DNA from 4 places in the Labrenzia sp. ATLA3 genome. Region 4 is predicted to be linked to each of the others. Evidence: predicted binding sites of a transcription regulator. Region 4 holds the regulator's gene; each other region holds the start of a gene.
What was found. The regulator LexA, encoded in region 4, represses DNA repair genes until DNA is damaged. The targets are predictions, from matches to a motif close to TGTTCNNNNTGTGTTCNG.

Region 1: a site for LexA is predicted at 3,264-3,281, ahead of recA (recombinase RecA). Genes of this name have one in related genera too.
Region 2: a site for LexA is predicted at 3,529-3,546, ahead of AC2A6O_RS16885 (PA0069 family radical SAM protein). Genes of this name have one in related genera too.
Region 3: a site for LexA is predicted at 2,935-2,952, ahead of AC2A6O_RS28200 (ATP-dependent helicase). Genes of this name have one in related genera too.

Annotation. Positions count from the first base shown of each region.
Region 1 covers NZ_JBXUKV010000004.1:331,507-337,545, reverse strand. Annotated here, with positions in the region: gene AC2A6O_RS13010 (hypothetical protein) at 1-582, shown strand, start outside; gene AC2A6O_RS13005 (hypothetical protein) at 586-807, shown strand; gene AC2A6O_RS13000 (hypothetical protein) at 828-1,673, opposite strand; gene AC2A6O_RS12995 (hypothetical protein) at 1,947-3,119, shown strand; gene recA (recombinase RecA) at 3,398-4,468, shown strand; gene alaS (alanine--tRNA ligase) at 4,822-6,039, shown strand, end outside.
Region 2 covers NZ_JBXUKV010000006.1:26,976-33,014, forward strand. Annotated here, with positions in the region: gene AC2A6O_RS16865 (F0F1 ATP synthase subunit B) at 1-356, shown strand, start outside; gene AC2A6O_RS16870 (F0F1 ATP synthase subunit B family protein) at 367-846, shown strand; gene AC2A6O_RS16875 (GNAT family N-acetyltransferase) at 1,092-1,676, opposite strand; gene rnhB (ribonuclease HII) at 1,673-2,323, opposite strand; gene AC2A6O_RS16885 (PA0069 family radical SAM protein) at 2,369-3,481, opposite strand; gene AC2A6O_RS16890 (substrate-binding periplasmic protein) at 3,638-4,345, opposite strand; gene AC2A6O_RS16895 (glycosyltransferase) at 4,848-5,543, shown strand; gene moaB (molybdenum cofactor biosynthesis protein B) at 5,591-6,039, opposite strand, start outside.
Region 3 covers NZ_JBXUKV010000014.1:28,397-34,435, reverse strand. Annotated here, with positions in the region: gene AC2A6O_RS28210 (hypothetical protein) at 27-260, opposite strand; gene ligA (NAD-dependent DNA ligase LigA) at 409-2,562, shown strand; gene AC2A6O_RS28200 (ATP-dependent helicase) at 2,985-5,423, shown strand; gene AC2A6O_RS28195 (tetratricopeptide repeat protein) at 5,517-6,039, opposite strand, start outside.
Region 4 covers NZ_JBXUKV010000009.1:207,079-213,117, forward strand. Annotated here, with positions in the region: gene AC2A6O_RS24870 (ComEC/Rec2 family competence protein) at 182-2,311, shown strand; gene lexA (transcriptional repressor LexA) at 2,316-3,026, opposite strand; gene AC2A6O_RS24880 (hypothetical protein) at 3,253-3,870, shown strand; gene AC2A6O_RS24885 (acyl-CoA synthetase) at 4,043-5,623, opposite strand; gene AC2A6O_RS24890 (hormone-sensitive lipase) at 5,777-6,039, shown strand, end outside.

The DNA of each region.
Region 1 (6,039 bases), on a different contig from region 4:
GTGATGATCCAGAACGTGAAGATGGGCCTGCGTGATTACGCGCTCAACGCAACATCTGGAAAAGAGCAGGTTGGCATCGTCTACGGCTACAACGGGGCTGCCGGCGTCACGGCGGGTGCGGAAGACTGCACGCACTCTGACTGCAGCTTCGAGAACCTATACAGGCGTGTCAGATATGACGCCAACACCTATCGAAACGCTGCCGGCCGGGGCAACATCAGTTACAACATCAGCGCCCAGGATCTGGATAATGGCGACAACATCTTCCCGATCCGGATGACCGACGATCAGGCGGTGTCGGTTCAGATGCCCTCCAATCGCTGCAACGTCGACGTCGAGTGCCAGGTCACGACGCTGGGAGCACCGAACGGCCGCATTTTCGTAAACACGACCGGTTCACCGGACGTTTCAAACGTCAGCCTGAAATCGACCACCAACTTCTCCTGGACAACAGGCGTTCTGGCGAACGGCGGTGGATCGGACGGCAACTTCATCTTCTCAGCCCATACGGACGGCAAGCTCTACATGTCCAATCGAACCGGGGGCACGCTGCTTCTCCGGCTGAGTTTTCCAAGGGAGTAATCCATGCAACATGAGATCGAGGCGGTTTCGCGTGAGGCGATCAACGCTGTGCTGGCCGGTAACAAATTGCAGTTGGCAAACTGCTTTCACTGGAACGCTTCTCCGCAAGGCGCTGACTATTGGTTGACAATCCAGCAAGCGCCGGAAGGTGAGCCTCTTCCACCTGACGCTGTTGCGTTCCTACAGCAGCTCCTGGACGGTGAGTTGCCGGAAATAGTTCAATAATAAGATTTCTATCGGAGAGTTCAAAAATGTTTCGGTTTGGGTTTTGGCAGAGGGAGGTGATCCGCAGGACCAGAAGCTTCTCTTTTCGATGGTTTGTGCTTGGGTACTTTAGTGCTTCTCTTTTGAACTTTGCTTTGGTAGCTGTCGTGTATCTGGTGCTCTGAGAAATCCTTGGACTGTAACTCTTCTAAAATTTGCTCAAGAAGTTCGTCGCTTTTTCCGTTGTATGCTATGTAAAACGTTCCAATGTTTAGCAAAAGTGCGACGTATAGCGTTGCGTGTGTACCGAGTTTTCGGGCCGCCGACAGATACTTTGCGAACTTAGGCACACTGGCCTTTATCTTTTTCTCCGCCTTCTTCGCGGTGATTGCGCTTCCGATGAGTTCGCTGGTTATAGTGTTCAAGGCATGCAACTCATCTCGCGATAACTCTGTCTCAGCTAATGCGCGCGCAACTTCCTTCGATAGGTCGAAAAGTCCATCGGTAACTTTGGCATGCTCAAAATTGCAATTAGGGCACGTTTCCTCGTTGTCATAGCCATAGAAAGCTGGACTGCCGATGTTGTAGTTTCGAGAGTTAAAGACCGTTCTGCAGTTTTTGCAGAAGACAGGTAATGGTGGCCCGTTAGGCTTTCTGTAGCCTACATGCGCTCCTCTGGTCGCCGGATTTTGAACGGAGTTTTTAGGGTCATTTTTTATTCTTGTACCCGAAATCGAAACGCGCTCGCCTTTGATATCGAAGGGGCGAGCGACATTATCGAATGTGGTGTTTCTAATATCGAGATCGAACCCTGCACTTGCGATACCAGTTCCGCAGTTGATAAATTTGGCGTTCTGTATCGTTGCTGAAGGTCTCTTCTTTGCCATCGCTTCAATCCCTAAATGGCCAACACAGGGCTTACACTGGGAACGGGCTAGAATGTCGCGAATCCGTTGCCTTGTGACAGAGTACATCAATTGAGTTCTATCGGGCTCCCCGAACGGATAGTGTGATGTTATTTGGGTTGTTGGGGTTGAAACGACGGCTATTCGTTGAAGCCGCTCCTAGAGTGAAGAGCTGGGTGGAAGCGCGTTTAGGTTGGTGTTTGAAACCTCGGAAGCTTAGTCTGTTTGACAGTTTTCAATTGGGAAACCATCAAGTTGACTACGACGATTCCAATCGCTGAAAATCCGACGATAGCTAAGTTTGGGCCAGGACCGATCTTCAGATGTACCGTGAAGGTCGATCGAAATTTCGTCTGTCAGAGTTGTGGGAACGTTCTGGTTGAATCTTATCTGCCTGAGTGTTTTTTGAATGTGAACCTTGTGTGTGGCTACTGTGGTCAGGTCAGCACGACCAATCAGCTTCAAGCAGGTGAAATCTTGCCGTTGAACACTATCGTGATGCCAGTTGGCGCGAATTATGGTGTCGGAGAAACTCTCGCCTATCGACCTGACGTGTGTATCACACTGAAATCAGAGATAATTCAGCAGTTTGCCTTTTGTGCACCCAAAGAACCGCAAGCATGGCGGCCAATCTCGATAGGTAGACTTTCTCAGTTGGAAAAGCGCTTCGAAGAGTTGTCTGGAGTCCCAGCTGACAAGCGAAAAGCAAAATATCAAAGGTTCATATCCTCCGGCACAGAACCGGTGACAGAACTGCCGTTTACCTGGGCGATCGAAAAAATTCGTTCCAAACTGGATACTTTGCCGTTGAACTTGGATGACCCCGAAGTAGCTTCGGCGATAGCTCGAATATATCTGTTTGAAACGCTTGATGAACGATGGAAACATCATCCTCGATATCTGCCGATTGCGAAGGAATATGCAAATGATCTAGCGTTCTTTCACACCCTGGGATTTTTCCTGCTGGCGAGCACGACCTACGAAGATGGGCATCTCATTGGATTTTCGACTGAGAACAAGACAGATGAGGCAAAACCCGATCTATATTTCCGCGTCGCCGCTGATCGACAGTTTTTTCTTGAATGCAAATCAGCTCAGTCAGTCATTTGGCGGACTGGATGGAAGTTTGATCGAGCGCGCATTAAAAAGAACCTAGAATCAACTCTCAAAAAAAGTCATCAGATCAACGAAACGCGACCAGGCACCATCGCCGTAATCGTAAATCACAGCGGTGATGAGCTGTTTGAGTTTGTCCAAACGACCATTGCCAATTTTCTAGAAAAAAAGGGTCGGGACCGAAGCCATCTACATAGCGTCCGAGCACTTAGATATGGTGCTATTTTGCGCCGAGGTACAAAAAATCCGGACGAGATCGCGGTCGGTGTCGACGTGAAGGAAATTCTTAATCCGTACTCGGTTGTTGAGTAGCTGCAGTCTTTGGTCAATCAGCTCCCAAGTGCATATCTGGATGCCAAGTGAAGTTGCGCGAATCGCCAAACGAAGTTGCGCGCTACAATTCGTGGGATGTTTCCATGCAAGGCTTACGTAGGGTAATCTAATTTCCAGTAGAAGGAGAACATATTGGAAACAAACAGTCATTTCTATTTTAATACCAATCGGTTTTGCCATCTTGTCAAATGAGAACAAAATGTGTACAAAGCTCTCATTGAAACGGCACGTCCATCGTGGAATAAGGAGCGTAAGCCATGTCGCAAAGTACACTTCGTCTCGTAGAAAGCAGCCAGATGGATAAGACAAAAGCGCTGGACGCAGCGCTCAGCCAAATCGAACGCGCCTTCGGCAAAGGCTCCATCATGAAGATGGGCCAGGGCCAGGTTGTTGAGGTGCAGGCCGTCTCGACCGGGTCTCTCGGACTTGATATCGCGCTCGGGATCGGCGGTCTGCCGCGCGGGCGTATCGTTGAGATCTACGGGCCGGAATCGTCCGGTAAAACGACGCTTGCCCTGCATGCGGTTGCCGAAGCCCAGAAAACGGGTGGTATCTGTGCCTTTATCGATGCGGAGCATGCGTTGGATCCGATCTATGCGCGCAAGCTTGGCGTCGATATCGACAATCTTCTGATCTCACAGCCGGATGCCGGTGAGCAGGCGTTGGAAATTGCCGACACGCTGGTTCGCTCCGGCGCCATCGACGTTCTTGTCATCGACTCGGTTGCCGCGCTTACGCCGAAGGCCGAGCTTGAAGGCGAGATGGGCGATAGTCTGCCGGGCATGCAGGCCCGCCTGATGAGCCAGGCACTGCGCAAGCTGACCGCTTCCATCTCCAAGTCGAAGTGCATGGTGATCTTCATCAACCAGATCCGCATGAAGATCGGCGTGATGTTCGGTTCCCCGGAAACCACCACAGGCGGCAACGCGCTGAAATTCTATGCCTCCGTCCGTCTGGATATCCGCCGCATCGGCGCGATCAAGGACCGGGACGAAGTTGTCGGCAACCAGACCCGCGTGAAAGTCGTCAAGAACAAACTGGCGCCTCCCTTCCGTCAGGTCGAATTCGACATCGTCTATGGTGAAGGCGTTTCCAAGATGGGCGAACTGGTCGATCTTGGGGTCAAGGGCAACATCGTTGAAAAGTCGGGTGCCTGGTTCTCCTACAACAGCCAGCGTCTCGGTCAGGGCCGTGAAAACGCAAAGCAGTTCCTGAAGGACAATCCGGAAGTTGCTGAAGAAATCGAACTGGCGATCCGCCAGAACGCCGGTCTGATCGCCGAAGCGATCATCGATCCCGAGGCGGCCGCGGAAGAAGCAGAGGATTGATCCTCAGCTTCCAGTCGCCACTCGCGTGAGCTCCGGACGTTTGTCCGGTCTTCCAAGGGCCTCCTTCCGTACGCCGGAAGGGGGCCTTTTGCTTTTGGGAGGTCTGGGCTGAGCGGCATTCGAACACGTCAGGCGGCACCCGGGCAGGTGACCGGTGCATTGCTGCAACCCGCAATGCGAAAATTGCCTTTATCCGGGCGGGTTTCCGTAGCGTCGGGCCCTTGCAACCGCTGGACAGGGTTGGAGGTCAAAGTTAAAAGGCTGTTCCGGCGCGGATCAGCGAGCCAGATCCCGCGCACCCAAGATTATCAACAGGCCCTCATTTGCGGGGCTGTGACCGATGCGAGATCCGAATGACCGGCGTAAATGAAATCCGCTCTGCCTTTCTGGACTATTTCAACAAAAACGGCCACGAAGTGGTCGAGTCCGGGCCGCTGGTACCGCGCAACGATCCGACGCTGATGTTTGCGAACGCGGGCATGAACCAGTTCAAGAACGTGTTTACCGGACTGGAAAAGCGCGACTATTCCCGCGCGGTCACGGCGCAGAAGTGTGTGCGCGCCGGCGGCAAGCACAACGATCTCGACAACGTCGGTTACACCGCACGCCACCACACTTTCTTCGAGATGCTGGGCAACTTTTCGTTCGGTGACTATTTCAAGGACGTGGCAATCGAGCTGGCCTGGAACCTTGTCACCAAGGAATTCGGTCTGCCGAAAGAGAAACTTCTGGTGACCGTCTTTTCCGAAGACGATCAGGCATTCGATCTCTGGAAAAAGATCGGCGGGCTGAGCGAAGACCGGATCATCCGTATTCCGACATCGGACAATTTCTGGACCATGGGCGATACCGGACCGTGCGGCCCCTGTTCTGAAATCTTCTACGACCATGGCGACCACATCTGGGGCGGGCCTCCGGGCTCTGCGGAGGAAGACGGCGACCGGTTCATCGAGATCTGGAACCTCGTCTTCATGCAGTACGAACAGACGCCGGAAGAGCGTCTTGACCTGCCTCGGCCGTCCATCGACACCGGCATGGGCATCGAGCGTGTCGCCGCTGTCATGCAGGGCGTTCACAACAACTACGACATCGACCTCTTCAAGGCGCTGATCGCGGCGTCTGTCAATGCCACGGGCGTTGAAGCGGAAGGTGAGGCCACGGGCAGCCACCGCGTTATCGCCGACCATCTGCGGTCCACGAGCTTCCTGATTGCCGACGGCGTGCTGCCCTCGAACGAGGGCCGTGGCTATGTTCTGCGCCGCATCATGCGCCGCGGCATGCGCCATGCCCATCTCCTGGGGGCGAGTGAACCGCTGATGCACAAGCTGGTTCCGGCGCTGGTGCGCGAAATGGGCCGTGCCTATCCGGAACTGAGCCGTGCGGAAGACCTGATCACCGAAACGCTGAAGCTGGAAGAAACACGGTTCCGCAAGACGCTGGAGCGCGGCCTCGGCCTGCTCGATACGGCAACGGAAGATCTTGAGGCCGGCACTCGTCTTGACGGGGAAACCGCCTTCAAGCTTTACGACACCTACGGCTTCCCGCTGGACCTGACCCAGGATGCGCTCAGA
Region 2 (6,039 bases), on a different contig from region 4:
GGGACCGTATCGCCGGTGACATTTCCGAAGCCAACCGGCTGAAGGAAGAAACCGACGCTGCGATCGCAGCTTACGAGCAGGCGCTGGCCGAAGCCCGTAACAAGGCTCATGGCATTGCCCATGAAACACGGGCCAAGCTCAAGGCAGATCACGAAGCTCGCCGCGAAAAAGTGGAAGCCGAGCTGAATGGGAAGCTGAAGGAAGCTGAAGCACAGATCGCCGCAACCAAGACCGATGCCCTTTCTCAGATCGGCGACATTGCCGGAGAATCCGCATCAGCGCTCGTCGAGCAGCTGATCGGCAAAGCTCCGACCAAGACCGACCTGAACAAGGCGCTCAAGTCGGCGATGAACTGAGGAGACCGTCATGGACGCTACATTTTGGGCCCTGATCGGTCTTATCCTGTTCTTCGTCGTGATCATCTACGTCAAGGTACCGGCCAAGATCAACGGATCGCTTGACGACCGCGCCGAAACGATCCGCAAGGAACTGGAAGACGCACGCAAGATGCGTGAAGAAGCCCAGGCTCTCTTGTCTGAGTATCAGCGCAAGCGTCACGAAGCCGAAGGCGAAGCCGAAGCCATCATTGCGGAAGCCAACTCGGAAGCCGAGCGCCTGACGCTCGAAACCGGCCAGGCTCTGGACGAAATGATCGCACGCCGCACCAAGTCTGCGGAAGACAAGATTGCACAGGCCGAAAGCCAGGCAATCGCTGAAGTCCGCGCCAAGGCTACCGACGTTGCCATTGCTGCGGCTGAGGAAATCCTCGCCGCCAAGGTGAAGGACAAAGTCGCCGACGACATCCTCGCCAAGAGCATCGACCAGGTGAAGGAGCGGCTGAACTAGGTTCGGTCCACTCTGCTGACGAATTGAAGAAGCGGCCTTTCGGGGCCGCTTTTTTGTTGCTGGTTACAAACCGCCCGAAACCCGCTGTGTCTGTCGGCAGAACGTCAAGGTCCACTACTGACCGAGGCGTTTTGTAAAGGAGCAATTGTGGTTCTGGAATGCCCCTCGCGCAAACGCGGTGCGCATGCACGCGAACATTGCGCCAGTCTCGGATGTGATCTGGGGCAATCGACGTTCCAAATGCGTCAGTCCACTTGAAGGCCTGCGTCGGACAAATTTCGTGTCATGATCAGGTTTGGGGCCGAGCCACCTTCGAAGTCGAACGTCCAGCGGCCCGCGACCACCAGGCGCTGTGCCTTGTAAAAACCAATGGCTTTCAGGTTGCCCTCGTAGACGGTCAGAAAAAACGTCTGGTGACCAGCTTCGCGGATAAGGAGGCAGGCAGTTTCAAGCAGCTTGCGACCAATCCCCAAGCCCTGATGGTGTCGCCGGACATAGAGGGTTTCTATTTCTACCGTTCCCAAATCGGGCTGGATCGGCCGCGCCTTGAGGTCGAGTCGCAGATATCCAAGCAATCCGGCGCCGGAGCGGCACACGATCAGACGCTTATCCGGGCTGTTTAAGACGGCCGCGAACGCATCCGGCGTATATGTCTGCAGAACGTGCCTGGCGTGACTGTCGGGTATGCCCTCAAGGGCGTAAGTATCCAGCCAAACTTCGATCGAAAGTGCCGCCAAGGCATCGAAATCCGAGGTGATTGCTTCACTGAGTTCCGCGTTCACAGGCAAACCAGGTGTTGGCATGTCGAACCGTGTGATGACGTTCCTCACGAGCCGGCTGCCAGCCTGACCGGTTTGAAGCTCATGCGGTGGTGAACCGTCGGTCCATGGCGCTCCAGAGCCACCTGATGCTGCGGTACGCCATATCCCTTGTGCCGGGCAAACCCGTAGTCCGGAAAACTGGCATCCAGATGCACCATCATCCGGTCCCTAGCGACCTTGGCCACGATGGAGGCCGCCGCCACGCACAGGCAGCGCCCATCGCCCTTGATCAGCGCTTGTCCGGCCTGTTTCAGACCCTGCGGCACGTCGCGGCCATCGACCAGAACGTAATCGGGAACAAGAGGCAGGTGATTGACGGCCCGCACCATGGCCGTCAGGGTCGCGGTGCGAATGTTCAAAGCATCAATGGTTGCCGGTGACGTACTTGCGAGCGAGACATGGGCCGTTGCGACAATCTGTTCGTAGAGCTCTTCACGCCGGGCCTCGGTCAGTTTCTTGGAATCGTTGAGGCCGTCGGGCAGCCGGTCGTAGTCAAGGATAACGGCTGCGGTTACGACAGGCCCCGCCCAGGGGCCGCGACCGGCTTCGTCGACACCGCAAAGCCGACCGTCAAATGCGGCCGCGTGTTTGCGCTCAATCGCAAGATCCGGGCTATCGGGAAAGGCAAGATCGAAAAGGGAAGGGCTGAACGTCATGCCACGCACCCTGCCGCCGGACAGGCCGTTTCTCAAGATGCCGCGTCAAAAGAGATCCAATTGCACACCGCCTTTTTGCGGCTGGACGAAGGCTTCCGTATTGAGTTTCTTCCGACGGAGATTAAGGCCGAGCCGTTTCGCTGCCAGCGAGAACCGTTTGGCAATCTGATCGGCATAAGGGCCGCGTCCGCGCATGCGCTCCCCCCATTTGGCATCGTAGTCTTTGCCGCCGCGCATGGATCGGATCAGGTTCATCACATGGCGATAGCGGTCTGGCCGCTCGCGCAGCAGCCAGTCGCGAAACAGCTCGGAAACTTCCAGCGGTAGCCGCAGCAGGATGTAGGCGACTTCCGTTGCGCCATGCTCGGCTGCCGCTTCCAGCACGTTTTCAATCTCGCTGTCGGTCAGGGCAGGGATCACCGGCGCCATCATCACCGATGTTGGAATTCCGGCATCCGAAAGCGCCCGCACAGCCTCAAGCCGCTTGTGTGGCGCGGAGGCGCGCGGCTCCATCGCGCGGCAGAGCTTCTTGTCGAGCGTCGTGACCGACAAGGCCACCTTCACAAGGTTTCGCTCCGCCAGCCTCGACAATATGTCGATATCACGCGTTACCAGCGCCGACTTGGTAACGATGGCGACGGGGTGGGAGCAATTGTCCAGAACCTCCAGGATCTCACGCATCAGCTTGTAGCCGCGCTCCATTGGCTGATAGGGATCCGTGTTGGTGCCTATGGCGATCACGCGCGGTTGGTAGCCCTGGCGGGACAGCTCACGTTCCAGAAGCTGCGCGGCGTTGGGTTTGGCAAACAGCCTTGTTTCAAAATCGAGCCCCGGAGACAGCCCCATGAAAGCATGGCTTGGCCTGGCGAAGCAGTAGATACAGCCGTGCTCGCAGCCCCGGTAGGGATTGATCGAGCGGTCGAAGGAAATATCAGGCGATTCGTTCCGGGTGATGATTGTCCTTGCACGCTCTTCCTGAACCTGGGTCTTCAGCGGCGGCAGGTCTTCAAGGCTTTCCCAGCCGTCGTCAAAATATTCGCGTGACAGCTTTTCGAACCGGCCGGAGGCGTTGATTGCCGCCGCGCGTCCCCGCCGCCTGTTCTCGGCGACGGAGCGGACATCGGGCACGTTGCCGGTCACGTCGGCTGCAAGGGAAATCTCTTCGGGATGGCTGAGGGGCACGCGGCAAGGTCCAGGTTATGGGTTGGAACATAACGGGAACATTATCACGGTGCCGACGTGATGCAAGGTGTCGTTTACGTCCCGCGCGGTCAGGACTTCAAAAGATGGTGGAGTTTTGCGCTAGCTGTAAACTCAGGAACCGTCACGGTCGCCGCTGCCTGGGTGGCGGCCAAGGTATTTTACCAGAATTGCATCCAGCGTGCCGTCCGACTGCATCTGGCGAATGGTTGCATCATAGCGCCCTGGCAGGCTCTCGATTTCCGGAAAAGTGGAGGCTTTGGAAAAGACGTTGTAATAGGGCTTGGTGATCAGCGGTTGAGGCAAAGTGGCCAGTTGAGCCAGACGCCCGGCCTTCTTTTCCTCGTAAAGCGTGCTGATCGTGTTCATGGGAACAGCATCAACACGTTTGGCCAGAAGCATTCCGATTTGCAGGTTGTTGCTGGCAATCGTCTGGAAATCGAGGCCGGACGCAAGAAACTCCGGCGTATAGGAAAAATCCTGGGTGATGCCGATCTGAAGTCCCTGCAGGTCGTCATAGGAGTCAAACTGAATTGACCCGGCATCTTCCGCACGGATGAAAAAGCGCCAGCTGATGTCGATGTAACTTTCCTGCGGATAGATGAGATACTCCATCCTGTCCTGATTTTTGGAAAACAGCAGCAGCATGTCCGCACGCCCGGCACGTGCTTCCTGTTGAATGCGGGTGCCGGATTCGACAAATGTCAGCGAATAGGAAAGGCCGAGGCGGCGCATGACCTCATCGAGAACCTCTACGTCGATGCCTTGATAGACCCCGTGGTCGGCGAACTTGTAAGGCTCTTCAGGCGTAGCCAGCACCACGAGGTCTCGCGCTGACGCAGTCGCGGCCTGCAAAGCCAGTGCCAGGACAAACCCGGCAAACCCCGCAAATAACCGCCCAGGGGACCGCGCCAGGCAGTGTCGGCCGAAGTTTGGCTTTTGATCAGGTGTCGTCATAGCGCCTGTTGCCTGTGTCCTGGTCGGGAAGCAGGCCTTCAGCTTTGGCGTGCTCTCTTAAAATAAAATGAAATCCAGTCCGGCGTTTCGCAGAAACGGGTCAAATTTCCAAAAAAGTCTGCATGAATATCGCTCAATGGCAGGGTGAACCAAATTTTCAAAGGGATTTTCGTTATTTGGAACAGGTACTGGTGCAGCATTCACCCGGTCTTTTATTTTCCTGCGACCAAAGTAGACATTGCCACACGCTATATCACGTTGCGTACGTGGCTGATTATTGCATTGTGTCAAGAAGCCGAACAAAAAACTGCGCCTGCTTTGTCGGTGACACTCGCACTTTGAAAAAAATCATGTAAAACTTGAGGCCATGATTAGCGTCATCATTGCGACAAGAAATTCTGAATCCGAACTGATTCACGCGCTTTCAGCCCTGGTGCCGGCGGCGGCAGAAGGTGTTGTGCGCGAAGTCATCGTGGTTGATGGCGGGTCCTCGGATAACACGGAAAAAGTTGCTGACGCTGCAGGGTGTGTCTGGATCAACCGCAGCACCGCATCCCGCAGCGAGCGCCTGGCCTATGGGGCTTCCGTGGCAAGCCGGGGAGAGTGGCTTCTGTTTCTGCGGCCGGAAACGCTTCTGGAAAGCGGCTGGCATCATGAAGCCCAGGCCTTCGTCGAGCGTGCGGCCCGTGCGCCCAAGGGCCCGCGGACAGCAGCCAGTTTCAGCCTTCGCTACGAAGCCTTCGGCCTGAGCGCACGGCTGAGCGAGTCCTTCGCGGCCCTGCGGTCGCAACTGCTCGGCATGCCCTACGGCAACCAGGGCCTCCTCATTTCCAGGCAGTTCTATCAAAAGCTCGGCGGTCATCGGCCACTGCCCGAGTTGGAAGATCTCGATATCGCCAAGCGGATCGGGCGCGGGCGGATGGTGTTCCTGCGGGCGGCTGCGGTTTCTTCCGGAGAGCCTGAGCAGGAACAGCTTGTGTCACGCCTTCGTCAGGCCTTCGCACGGTTCTGCGTCGGCACTCTGCGTATTCCGGCAAGCGTTGCCGTCAAGCTGCACGGGTAAGGCCTCGGCGCCCACCGTTCGGGCACCTTCCGAACGATCAAGTGAGATCAGGCCTCGCGCAGTTTGCCGCGCTTCAGGTGCTCATCAAGCCGGGGCATGATTTCCACGAAATTGCAGGGCATGTGCCGATAGTCCAGCTGCCATTTCAAGATACCGTCCCAGGCATCCTTGCAGGCGCCCGGTGAGCCGGGCAGGGCGAAGATATAGGTCGCCCCGGCGACACCACCGGTGGCGCGCGACTGGATCGTTGACGTGCCGATCTTGTCGTAGGAGATCCGGTGAAAGACCTCGGAAAAGCCGTCCATCCGTTTTTCGAACAGCGGCTCCATGGCTTCCGGCGTCACATCCCGCCCAGTAAAGCCGGTGCCGCCGGTGGAGACGATCACATCCACGCCCTTGTCTTCGATCCACCCTTTGACGACCGCCTGAATGGCCGGAATGTCATCGGTGACGATCTGCCTGTCCGCAAGCACATGCCCGGCCTTTTCGATCCGGT
Region 3 (6,039 bases), on a different contig from region 4:
TGCTTTTGAGCTGATAAGTGCCGGTCTTACGGCTCTTTCACCAGCGGTGCTTGTTTCATGTCCGGCAGCTTGATCTCGCTTTTGCCAATGTTCGGCACATTCAACTCGATGCTCAGTTCATCGTCGTTCGTGAAAAAGCCATTGGCGTAAAGCAGGCCGGCGGCAATCAGTGCAACAACAAGAGCTCCGGCCATGAACCATCCTGCGCTGTTGCGCGTCGATTTCTCGACATAATGCGTTTCACGGTCCTGATAAGCCATTTGTGTCTCCTCATTCCAACAGTCACCAGCGTCAAGATTTGCCGGTTCGATGTGCTATCAACGCTTGAGCCGGTCATTCGGTTCCGCTATCCGGTTTAATCGGGCAATCAACCCGTCCTCTCCCGCTGAAACATTTCGTGAAGACAACATGACCGATACCTCCTTCGCCCAAACCGACATCGAAGCCCTGACGCAGGAGGAAGCGCAGGTTGAGCTGAAGCGGCTGGCGGACGAAATCGCCGAACACGACCGGCGTTATCACCAGGAAGATGCCCCGGTCATCTCGGACGCGGATTATGATGCCCTGCGCCGGCGCAATGCCTCAATTGAAGCCCGGTTTCCAAATCTGATTCTTGCAGATGGTCCGTCGGCACAGGTTGGGGCGGCACCGGCCTCCGGGTTCGGCAAGATCACCCACCGGGTGCCGATGCTGTCGCTGGACAATGCTTTCAATGACGACGACGTCCGGGATTTCGTCGGCCGCGTGCGCCGGTTTCTGAAATACGATCCGCTGATGGGCGCATTGGCGGTTACCGCAGAGCCGAAGATCGACGGTCTGTCTCTGTCTCTTCGGTATGAAAACGGCACGCTGGTTTATGCGGCAACGCGCGGTGACGGCACGACGGGTGAAAATGTCACCGAGAATGCGAAGACCATAAAGGACATTCCCGAAAAACTATCCGGCACGGTGCCGGACGTGGTGGAGGTGCGCGGCGAAGTCTATATGGCGCACAAGGATTTTCAGGCGCTGAACGATCGTATGGCAGCCAATGGCGGCAAGGTTTTTGCCAACCCGCGCAACGCTGCGGCAGGCTCTCTGCGCCAGTTGAAGTCCGAAATCACGGCCTCCCGCCCGCTGCGCTACTTTGCCTACGCCTGGGGCGAAATGAGCGCGCTGCCGGAAGACACCCAGTTCGGCATGGTCAAGCAACTGGAAGCCTGGGGCTTTCAGATCAATCCGCTGATGAAGCGCTGTGAAACCGTCGAGGAGTTACTTGAGGTCTATCACGGCATCGAGGAAAGCCGAGCCCAACTCGATTACGATATCGATGGCGTGGTCTACAAGGTCGACCGTCTGGACCTGCAGGAGCGCCTCGGATTTGTCTCGCGGTCTCCCCGTTGGGCGATTGCACACAAGTTTCCGGCCGAACAGGCCTTCACCATCCTCAACGACATCGAGATCCAGGTTGGCCGCACGGGCGCCTTGACGCCGGTTGCCAAGCTGGAGCCGATCACGGTGGGCGGTGTCGTCGTTTCAAACGCAACCTTGCACAACGAAGACTATATCAAGGGGATCGGCCAGGATGGTGAGCCGATCCGCGGTGGCAAGGACCTGCGCATCGGCGATACGGTCAAGATCCAGCGCGCCGGCGATGTCATTCCGCAGATTGTCGATATCGACCTGGACAAGCGCCCCAAAGGGGCGGAAGCCTTCGAGTTTCCGACAATCTGCCCGGCCTGTGGCAGCCACGCGGTGCGCGAGGAAAAGGAAAACACCGGCCGCCGCGATGCCGTGCGCCGCTGCACCGGCGGCTTGATCTGCCCGGCGCAGGCAACGGAAAAGCTGAAGCATTTCGTGTCGCGCAATGCCTTCGACATTGAAGGCTTAGGCGACAAGCAGGTCGATGCCTTCTACAAGGAAGGCCTGGTGATGGCTCCGGCAGATATCTTCACGCTGGAGGAACGGGACAAACGCTCTCTCACCAAGCTGCGCAACCGGGAAGGCTGGGGCGCCGTTTCGGCAAAGAACCTGTTCGAGGCAATCAATGCCCGGCGCGAGATCGATCTCCACCGCTTCATTTTCGCCCTCGGCATTCGCCACGTCGGGGAGGGGAATGCCAAGCTGCTGGCGCGTGCCTACGGCTCCTGGGCAACGTTCTACGCCGCCATGAAGGCCGTGCACGATATGGAGGGGGAGCCCTGGGCCGAACTCAACGATATCGACGGCATCGGACATATCGTTGCCGAGGCGCTGGCGGAATTCTTCGCCGAACAGCACAATCTCGACCAGCTTGATGCGCTTCTGGGTGAGGTGTCGCCGAAGGATGCGGAAAAGGTCGATGCCTCGGGCTCGCCGGTCGCCGGCAAGACGGTGGTCTTCACCGGCTCGCTGGAGCGCATGACACGCGACGAAGCCAAGGCCATGGCCGAACGCTTCGGTGCCAAGACCGCGGGTTCCGTGTCTAAAAAGACCGACCTTGTGGTGGCTGGCCCCGGCGCCGGCTCCAAGCTGAAAAAGGCGCAGGAGCTGGAGATCGAGGTGATTTCCGAAGATGACTGGTTCGACCTGGTAGGGGCCTGAAGGCTCCTTCCAACAAGTTTTCGCGGTTTTGAAGAAAAGACAGGATTTCGCCGGCTGTGAAATGACCTGAACTTCGGGCACCTGCGTTTACTGGATCCCCGCCTTCGCGGGGATGACCAAATAGCGGGCAGGGGCTTTGTTTTCATTTCGCAGGGCGCCACGCCATCCGTTGTCATCCCGGTTTGACGCGAAGCGGCAAGACCGGGATCCAGTACCCACCTGTGTTGGCCGCAGCCGCGAGCCTTCGGGTTTCCTGAACTCTGTCGCCGCTGTGTCAAACCGTGGTTGCTTTACGCAGTTGCCGGAGCAAATCAGGAAAGCCCGGCTCTTGTCCCCACCAAATCGGACATTCGCGCCTCGCCAGCGCAGGTATGTTGCTATATTGTTCTCAAAACAAGCGCTTGAAACCGGACCAGTAAACCATGACCGACCCGGACGGGTACGACGATTCCTTTGACGATCCTTTCCAGCCTATCGGCACGCGGGCAGAGCCCGCGCCTGCACCGGTGCGGCCGCAAGGCGGGATCGCGGCCCGGGCGATGGCGGCACGGCGGGCGCCGGATTATCTGACCGGGCTGAACCCGGAACAGCAGCTGGCGGTGGAAACCACCGAAGGGCCGGTTCTGGTGCTGGCGGGTGCAGGAACCGGGAAAACCCGTGTGTTGACGACCCGCATCGCCCACATTCTGGCGTCTGGCCTTGCACGTCCTTCCGAAATTCTGGCCGTCACCTTTACCAACAAGGCCTCGCGCGAGATGAAAGAGCGCATCGCCGGTTTTGTCGGCGGCAATGTGGAAGGCATGGCCTGGCTCGGCACGTTTCACTCCATCTGCGTGAAAATCCTGCGCAAGCATGCCGAACTGGTCGGTTTGAAATCGTCATTCTCGATCCTCGACACCGACGACCAGATCCGCCTGATCAAGCAGATCATCCAGGCCGAGGGGCTGGACGACAAGCGCTGGACGGCCAAGACCTTCGCTGGAATTCTGGATAGCTGGAAAAACCGGGCGCTGGGGCCAAAGGATGTCCCGGAAGGGGAGGCGCGGGCGTTTGCCAACGGTAAGGGCCGCAAGCTTTACGAGGAATATCAGGAACGCCTGTCGATCCTGAACGCGGCCGATTTCGGCGACCTGCTGCTGCATGTCATCACGCTGTTCAAGACCCAGCCCGATGTTCTGAAGGAATATCAGCGCCGGTTCCGCTACATGCTGGTGGATGAATATCAGGACACCAACATAGCCCAGTATCTGTGGCTGCGGCTGCTGGCGCAGGGCAATCCGAATGTCTGCTGCGTCGGTGACGATGATCAGTCGATCTATGGCTGGCGCGGGGCGGAAGTGGACAACATCCTGCGCTTCGAACACGACTTCAAAGGCGCGGTAGTCATTCGCCTTGAGCGTAATTACCGCTCGACCAGCCACATACTGGCGGCAGCGTCTCACCTGATTGCCTTCAACGAAGGCCGGCTCGGCAAAACGCTGTTCACCGATTTCGAAGAGCCGGACCACGATCTGGTGTCGGTGGCCTCCGTCTGGGACGGCGAGGAAGAAGCCCGCACCATTGGCGACGAAATCGAGTCCCTTCAGGCCAAGGGTCATTCGCTCAATGAAATGGCGGTTCTGGTGCGCGCGTCCTTTCAGATGCGCGAGTTCGAAGACCGTTTCGTTACGTTGGGGCTGAACTACCGGGTCATCGGCGGTCCGCGCTTTTATGAGCGTATGGAAATCCGCGATGCCATGGCCTATTTCCGCTGTGTCGTGCAACCCGCGGACGATCTGGCGTTCGAGCGTATCGTCAACACGCCGAAGCGTGGCCTTGGCGATGCGACGCTCAAGCTGGTGCATGGTGTCGCCCGGGCGGAACGAATCCCGCTGATGCAGGCTGCGAGTCAGTTGATCGACACCGAGGAACTGAAGCCTAAGCCGCGTAACGGACTGAAATCCGTGCTCGACAACTTCGAGCGTTGGCGGCGCCAACTCGACCAGATGAAACACACCGAACTGGCGGAAATCATCCTGGACGAAAGCGGTTATACGGAGATGTGGCGGCAGGACCGCTCGGCGGAAGCGCCGGGGCGGCTCGACAACCTGAAGGAACTGATCCGGTCGATGGACGATTTTGAATCCATGGCCGGGTTCCTGGAACATATCTCTCTCGTCATGGACCGGGACAGCGCGGATGTGACCGACGCCGTGTCCATCATGACGCTGCACTCGGCAAAGGGGCTGGAGTTCGACACCGTGTTCCTGCCCGGCTGGGAAGAAGGTCTGTTCCCGCATCAGCGCGCGCTGGACGAATCCGGCCGCGCTGGTCTGGAGGAAGAACGCCGGCTGGCCTATGTCGGTATCACTCGGGCGAAAAAACGTGCGAAGCTCTACTTCGCATCCAACCGACGCATTCACGGCCTTTGGCAGTCAACCGTCCCCTCAAGGTTTCTGGATGAACTGCCGCCGGACCATGTGGAGATCGCGGAAGCCTCGTCCAACTATGGTGGCTATGGCGGCGGCGGGTATGGCGCGTCGCGGTTCGACAGCCACGATCCGTTCGACAAGGGCAGCTATTCCACGCCGGGCTGGCAACGAGCACAACGTGCCAAGAAGTCCTCCAGCGGGTTTTCCGATGGTGGCGGGCGCGGCTACCAGTCCGCACGGCAGAAGCGACAGGGACCGTTGACCATCGAAGGGGAACTGGTCGCGAAATCCGTCAGCGACACGCCGTCGGAATTCTCTGTTGGCGAACGCGTGTTTCACATCAAGTTCGGCTATGGAGCGATCAAGTCGATCGAAGGCAACAAGCTGACCATCGATTTTGAAAAGGCCGGGGTGAAGAAGGTCATCGACAGTTTCGTCGAACGGCACTGACCGGCGCGTTGCCAGAACGTTGACCGGAATGCTCCCGCACGCTGTTTCTCTTGGATAGGAACGGCAAAGCGGGGGCTGCTCGCTCCTAATGCGTTAAAGGTCAACGCCCTGTGGTTTGATCAGCATGTCGCGCTCCTTCAGGAACGGGTGAATACCAACCGCTTCCCGCAGAACTTCCTGTCCTGCATCCACCCGGCCAAGCGTCATCAGGATGATTGCCTTTCCGGACAGGGCTCCAAAGTGGCGGGGTTCCAGCTCCAGGGCGCGTTCGATATCGTCCAGACTGGCTTCATAGTTGCCTTGCAGGAACAGGATGAAGGCGCGCTGGTTCCAGCCTTCCGAATAGTCCGGAGCCTCTGCCACGACCTGGTCGAGCAACTCCTTTGCTCCCTGAAAGTCGTAACCGTCGCGCCGTCGCATCGCCTCATCCACTTTTTTCCGGATATCCGGGCTTGGGGCAGCATCCAGCCAACTATTCCAGATGTCGTCTTCTATCCGGCTGGCTTCTTCCTCTGTCGGCGCATTTTTCAAGGCCTTGAACAGGGCGTCCTGTTCTGCCGTCGCACCGGCTGGCAGCACGAGCAGGGTGAGGCAGATGGCTGCGGCGAGCAGCACC
Region 4 (6,039 bases):
TGACGCGCGTTTGAGGCGGCGTTTGTGGGCGTCGGGCGACAATCGCCATGCCAGTTCGATAATAAATTCTGCGACAGATCGTCTTTGGGATGCCCAGGGCCTCTTGTGGGTTGCCTTCGCGTTCGCAGCGGGAATTGGCGCTTACGTCTGGTTGCCTGAGGAACCGTCCTGGATGCTGTTGATGTCTGTGACGATTATCGCAGCGGTCGCAGTCTTGCGCGTAGGACAACGCGGAAAGGTGGCGGTTTCAGCCATGCTCTGTCTGGCTTTCTTCGCCGGGCTGGCTACGTCCAGTCTTCGCACTGCTTATGTTTCAACGCCGCGCCTTGCTGAACCGATAAACGCCGATGTGACCGGCGTTGTTGAGGAGGTGGATACAGGGGCGCGGGGTAGTCGGCTCGTGCTTGCGGTAACCGCCGTGAATGGTCAACCGGCGAGGGAACTCGAGTTTCCGGCCAAGGTGCGCTTGCGTGTTCCCGCTGACAGTGGGGTGCAGGTTGGGGAAACCGTTCGTGTCAATGCGCGCCTCTTTCCGCCGCCTGGCCCTGTTTTTCCTGGAGGGTATGACTATTCGTTCCGGGCGTTTTATCAGCAGATAGGTGCGACGGGTTTCAGTTTCGGGCCACCTCAGGTCATGAAGGTTCCAGGTCGCGGACTTTGGCTTCATCCCAGCGTCGCTGTTGCGAAACTGCGTAGCGATATCGCGGAACGGATCAAAGCCAGTCTTGCTGATGGACCCGAGACCGCGTTGATCGTCGCCTTGCTGGTTGGCGACCGAAGCGGCATCGGTGAGCAGCAGGAAGACGTTTTGCGTTCGGCCGGGCTCGCTCACATCCTAGCAATTTCAGGGCTGCATATGGCGCTCTTCGCCGGGGGCACCTATGGGGCCGTGTTGCTTCTTTTGTCGCTTGTTCCGATTTTGACGTTGAGGTGGCCCGTGCATAAGTGGGCAGCACTTTCAGCTCTTGGTGCTGCGGTCGTCTATCTGCTCCTCTCCGGTGGCGCAGTCGCCACACAGCGATCCTTTCTGATGATTGCCATTGTCTTTGTCGGAATTCTGTTCGGTCGGCGCGGTCTGACTTTGCGCAGTGTGGCACTGGCAGGCCTCCTGCTCCTCCTGATTGCACCCGAGCGACTGTTTTTCCCGGGCTTTCAGATGTCATTCGCAGCCGTGATCTGTCTGGTTGCTGTTTATGACTTGTGGCGACACAGAGAGCGCTTCGGATCTACCGGTGACAAAGTGTCAGGATGGGGCATGGCGACAGGCGTTTTTCTTGGCAGGTGGGTTGCCGGTCTGCTTGTGACTGCGCTGGTTGCAGGATTGGCGACCGGCATTATCGGAGCTCATCATTTCAGTCGAATTGCGCCTTATGGCGTCGTGGGCAACCTGCTGGGGATGCCCGTCTTTTCGCTGCTTGTCATGCCGATGGGGGTGCTGGCCTTCGTTCTGATGCCCTTCGGACTGGCTGCGCTCCCTCTGACAGTGATGTCTTTCGGTGTCTCGCTCCTGTTGAAGGTGGCCTCTTTTACCGCCGCTCTAGATGCCGACGGTGGCACATCGGGTAGGCTCGACGGAATGGCTGCAAGTCTGCTGTTGTCGGCGCTTTTTGCCGGCCTGCTGCTGCCTGGAAGGAAGCGTCTGTTTGCCGGATTGCCACTGCTCGCCGGGCTGCTGATTGTCATCACTGACCGGCCTCCGGACATCCAGATTGCTGCAAGCGGCTCTCGTATAGCTGCTCGGGATGATGCCGGATCCTTGAGGTACGCTGCCAGAGGACGGTCCTTTGCGACCGACCTCTGGCTCCAGTCCGAAGGCGTTCCTGAAGACGCGATTTTATCGCGCAAGATAAAGTCGCCACAAAGAAAATGCGATGATGATGGCTGCGTCGTCAGAGCATATGGACCAGGAGAAGGATCAGAGGCGCTGGAACAGGCTATGCCGTATTTAGCGATAGCTCAGCCCAGGACGTTCGAAGCGTTTCAGATGGATTGCAGGTATGCCGATTTGATCGTGACCGATCTAGTCGCTCCGAAGGGGTGCGGCTCAGGATTTGTTCTTGACCAGAAAATGCGCTCCGCACGCGGCGCGGTTTCGATCTGGTTGTCAAGAAGCGCCACTCGGCAGGAGACCGATACCAATAGGCTTTCCGATGCCCGGGAGAACCCACCTGACGGAAAGCTGAAAATCGAAAAGCTGGTGTTTGCCATCCCAGATCCGCCGCGTCCCTGGCATCAGCCAGGAACGGTCGCAAGGGAGGGGTTGCGTCAAATCGGCCATGCATCAAATGCAAAAGGGCGCGAGGACGAGTAGAGGATCAATATTGCCGAAACAGGGCAACGAGGCGTCCCTGAACACGGACACGACCAGGCCCGAAGATCCGTGTCTCATAAGCTGGGTTCGCTGCTTCCAGCGCGATTGAGGCACCTTTCTTGCGCAGTCGCTTCAAGGTTGCCTCCTCATCGTCCACAAGAGCGACGACGATATCTCCACTGTCGGCGCTGTCGGTCTTGCGGATCAGAACCGTGTCACCATCCAGAATGCCGGCTTCGATCATGGAATCGCCGCGCACATCCAGTGCGTAATGCTCTCCGCGTCCAAGCAGGTCCTGAGGCACGGTGATCGAGTGGCTGTGGGTTTGAATGGCCTCGATCGGAACGCCGGCTGCAATTCTGCCCATGACTGGAATTTCCGTGACACCGATAGCGGGTTCCGGCGCCACTTTCGCAGGTTCCGGTTTGCCCAGTGAGCCTTCTATGACTTCGGGCGAGAAGCTGCCCCTCGGCCGGGGAGCGCCCAGGCCCGGCGCGATGGAATCGGGGAGGCGCACGACCTCCATAGCTCTGGCCCGGTTGGGCAAGCGCCGGATGAAGCCACGTTCTTCAAGTGCGGTGATCAGACGGTGAATGCCTGACTTGGAGCGCAAATCGAGCGCATCCTTCATTTCGTCGAAAGACGGCGGCACACCGGTTTCTTTCAGTCTTTCGTGAATGAACATGAGCAGTTCGTACTGCTTGCGCGTCAGCATGTAGGCGTCCCCTGACCGAGAAAACATCTGGTACAAATCAAGAACATGATACCTGTTCTCATTGTGTTCTGCAAGGGTAAATGTTCTCTTACTGTTCTTGGCGTTCTGCAAGCCGCCGCGTTCAATTCGTGGCTGATGTCGCTGCGTCGTCATGCGTTAAGCGGCTTTTGATCGCTAATTCGCAGGTGACAAGCGTTGGTGCTCCACCGGCAGCAAGAATGACTTCGTGCAATCCTCAATTCTGATCGATGGCTCGTATGGGAACACAGAGCTCCTGATTTGGTGTTGTCCCGGCATACGGAGAAAGCAGTTTTTCGGAAATCAGACCTGTCATGGCATCTGCTTCGCGAAAGACGGCTCCGGCAAGGCTGCCAAGGCCGTGGACTTCATAGGGCGAACCCTCCAGCAGGAGAGCAAGTTCGCGGATGCTGTTTGTCAGGTCGGCAAATGGAGCCAGCGTCGTGATGAGGTCGTTGTCCTTGATGGGGCCGGAGTGGGTCTCGGCTTGCTGTACGCGAAACAGCGTGATTTCGGTCTCCGGTGCGCGCGAAGCCTCAAACGCTGCACCTTGCAGACCATACCCCTTGATAACGCCAGCGCGCGCTATCTAAAGCGTGTGTGGCAACAGGTGATGAAGAAGCTCTCTGCCTTCCTCGTGCCAGTAGGCGTGTACATGGGCGAACCTCTCGCCGTCCTTCCTGCCAAGAATTGCGATAGCTGTTTCAAGTATGGCACCCTTGGAGGAATGCGTGTCGCTTTACCAGGCCGCGTGGCGGTCCTTGATCGCGCAGGCAGGCATCACGAAGTCAAACGCCTCACGCGTCAGACCGGAAAGATCGAGTAGGGCCGAAGTCAGCTCATGCCGCTCGGCGTAACGACCCAGAACCTCCAGAACGGGGAGTTGATCCGTGAGGTCTATCTCTAAAGGACTGCCCGGCATCTGGTGTGTGGCAGCCGGTTTTCGGCAAAGGGACTTGATCGCTGGATATCGGCAAGTTTTCTTGGGGGCTGCCGTCTTACAGCAAGCCCATCTCAGTCAGATGCTCTCGCACCAGTTTCTTCGTGATCTTGCCATAGGCGCTGGTCGGCATCGCGGGAATAAAGAGGTAGCGTGCCGGCAGCTTGTAACGTGCGATCTTGCCGTTGAGATAGTCTGTCAAAGCCTGAGGGTCGGGGGCTTTGCCCTGGGCTGCGACACAAACGGCAAGTCCGACTTCGCCCCATTGTCTGTCTGGAATGCCGAGAATTGCGACTTCGGAGATTTCCGGATGTGTGAGCAGTATTTCCTCGACTTCCTTCGGATAGACGTTGGAGCCACCCGAAATATACATGTCCGAAGCACGGCCGGTCAGGAAAAGGTAGCGCTGTTCATCCATGTGGCCGATGTCACCCGTTCGGAACCAGCCATTTCTGAATGATTTTTTGTTGGCTTCGACGTCATCCAGATATCCTGCGCAGACAGCCGCACCGATAACGCAGACTTCACCCGTTTCATTGGGGGGCAGGTGATTGCCGTCTTCGTCCTGGATCGACACCTCTATGCCGGTGCGCTCCGTGCCGCAGGTGCCACTGCGTGTCTCGGGCCCGTCCTCCAGAAAATGATCCTGTGGCCGCAACACAGTTATGTTTCCGGTGACCTCGCCAAGTCCGTAGTATTGAACCAGAACGTTGCCCAGTTTTTGGAGCGCCAGTTTCTGGTCTTCCCGGTACATGGGGGCGCCCGCATAGATGACGTGGCGAAGGCTCGAGTGATCGAACCGGTCGACCGAAGGATCTTCCACCAGGCGTTTGACGATTGTCGGAACCGTGAAAAGATTGCTGATCTTGTGTTTTTCGATGAGCTCGAAAGCGGTGGCTGGATTGAAACCACCTCGCGGCAGAAGCACATGTGCGGAACCGGCCACAAACTGTGCGATGAGTTGAAGCCCAGCGCCGTGCGACAACGGCGCTATCACCAGCGACGCGTCCTGTTCCGTGGTTCCTGGCAACAGATCCGCCATGTAGTTGACGCAGACGAATCCGATTTGCCCGTAACTGAGGACGACAGCCTTGGGGCGACCTGTGGAGCCAGACGTGAAGAACAACCAGCACGGATCGTCGTAGTCTACGCGCTCGTTGGCAAAGGCGTGTCCCAAGTGGCGGGAGACGAGATCCTCGTAGTTGGTGCCAAAATCGCTCGACCCTATTGTCACACACCCTGCTAGCTGGGGTCTTGCGTTCCGCACGGCATCGGCCTGGGCACTGAAACTTGAGTCACACAGGAATACCGTCGCCCTTGCTTTTTCTGCTGCATAAGCGGTCTCGCCAGGCGCTTGTCGGAAGTTGCAGGGAACCCATATGGCCCCGAGACGGAAAGCTGCCAGCATGATCTCGATCATCTGAACCGAGTTTTCAGCCTGCACCAGCAGACTATCACCCTTGGTAACTCCAAACTCCGCCTTGAGGCCTGTCGCAAGAGCTGAAACGCGCGAATCGACCTGCGACCAGGACCAGGTGGTCCCATCCTGAACAACCGCCGGTCGAGATGGCCATCGTGCTGCGTTTCTGGTCAGAAAATGCGCAAGATTGGACACGCGATTGGAACAGCGCTCCACCATCTGAGTTTGCCTCCCGGTTACTGGCTTTTTCTGACGTTAGGTTGACCACAGTCTGTTTGACAAGTTGCGAACGGCATTCAGGCCGTTCCGCTTTGAAGGCAAATCGTGCAAGGATGCCACTAATCGGTTTCGATGGTTGTTAGAGGATTTCGAATGAGCGAGATGACGATTACTGACTGGGATGATGCCTATTCAAATGCTGCTCATATTGCAGGTGCAGACGATTTTATCGTGCGTTGGGCACAAGATGCCGAAGCCTTCCGGAAAAGCTGGGTCGAAAAGGATCTGGATGTCGTTTACGGGGAGGGGGAACGTCAACGGTTCGATGTGTTTCGGCCTGAGAGAAAATCCAAAGGTCTCGTCGTCTTCGTGCATGGCGGCTACTGGCTGAGATTCGACAAAAGTTCGTGGTCGCA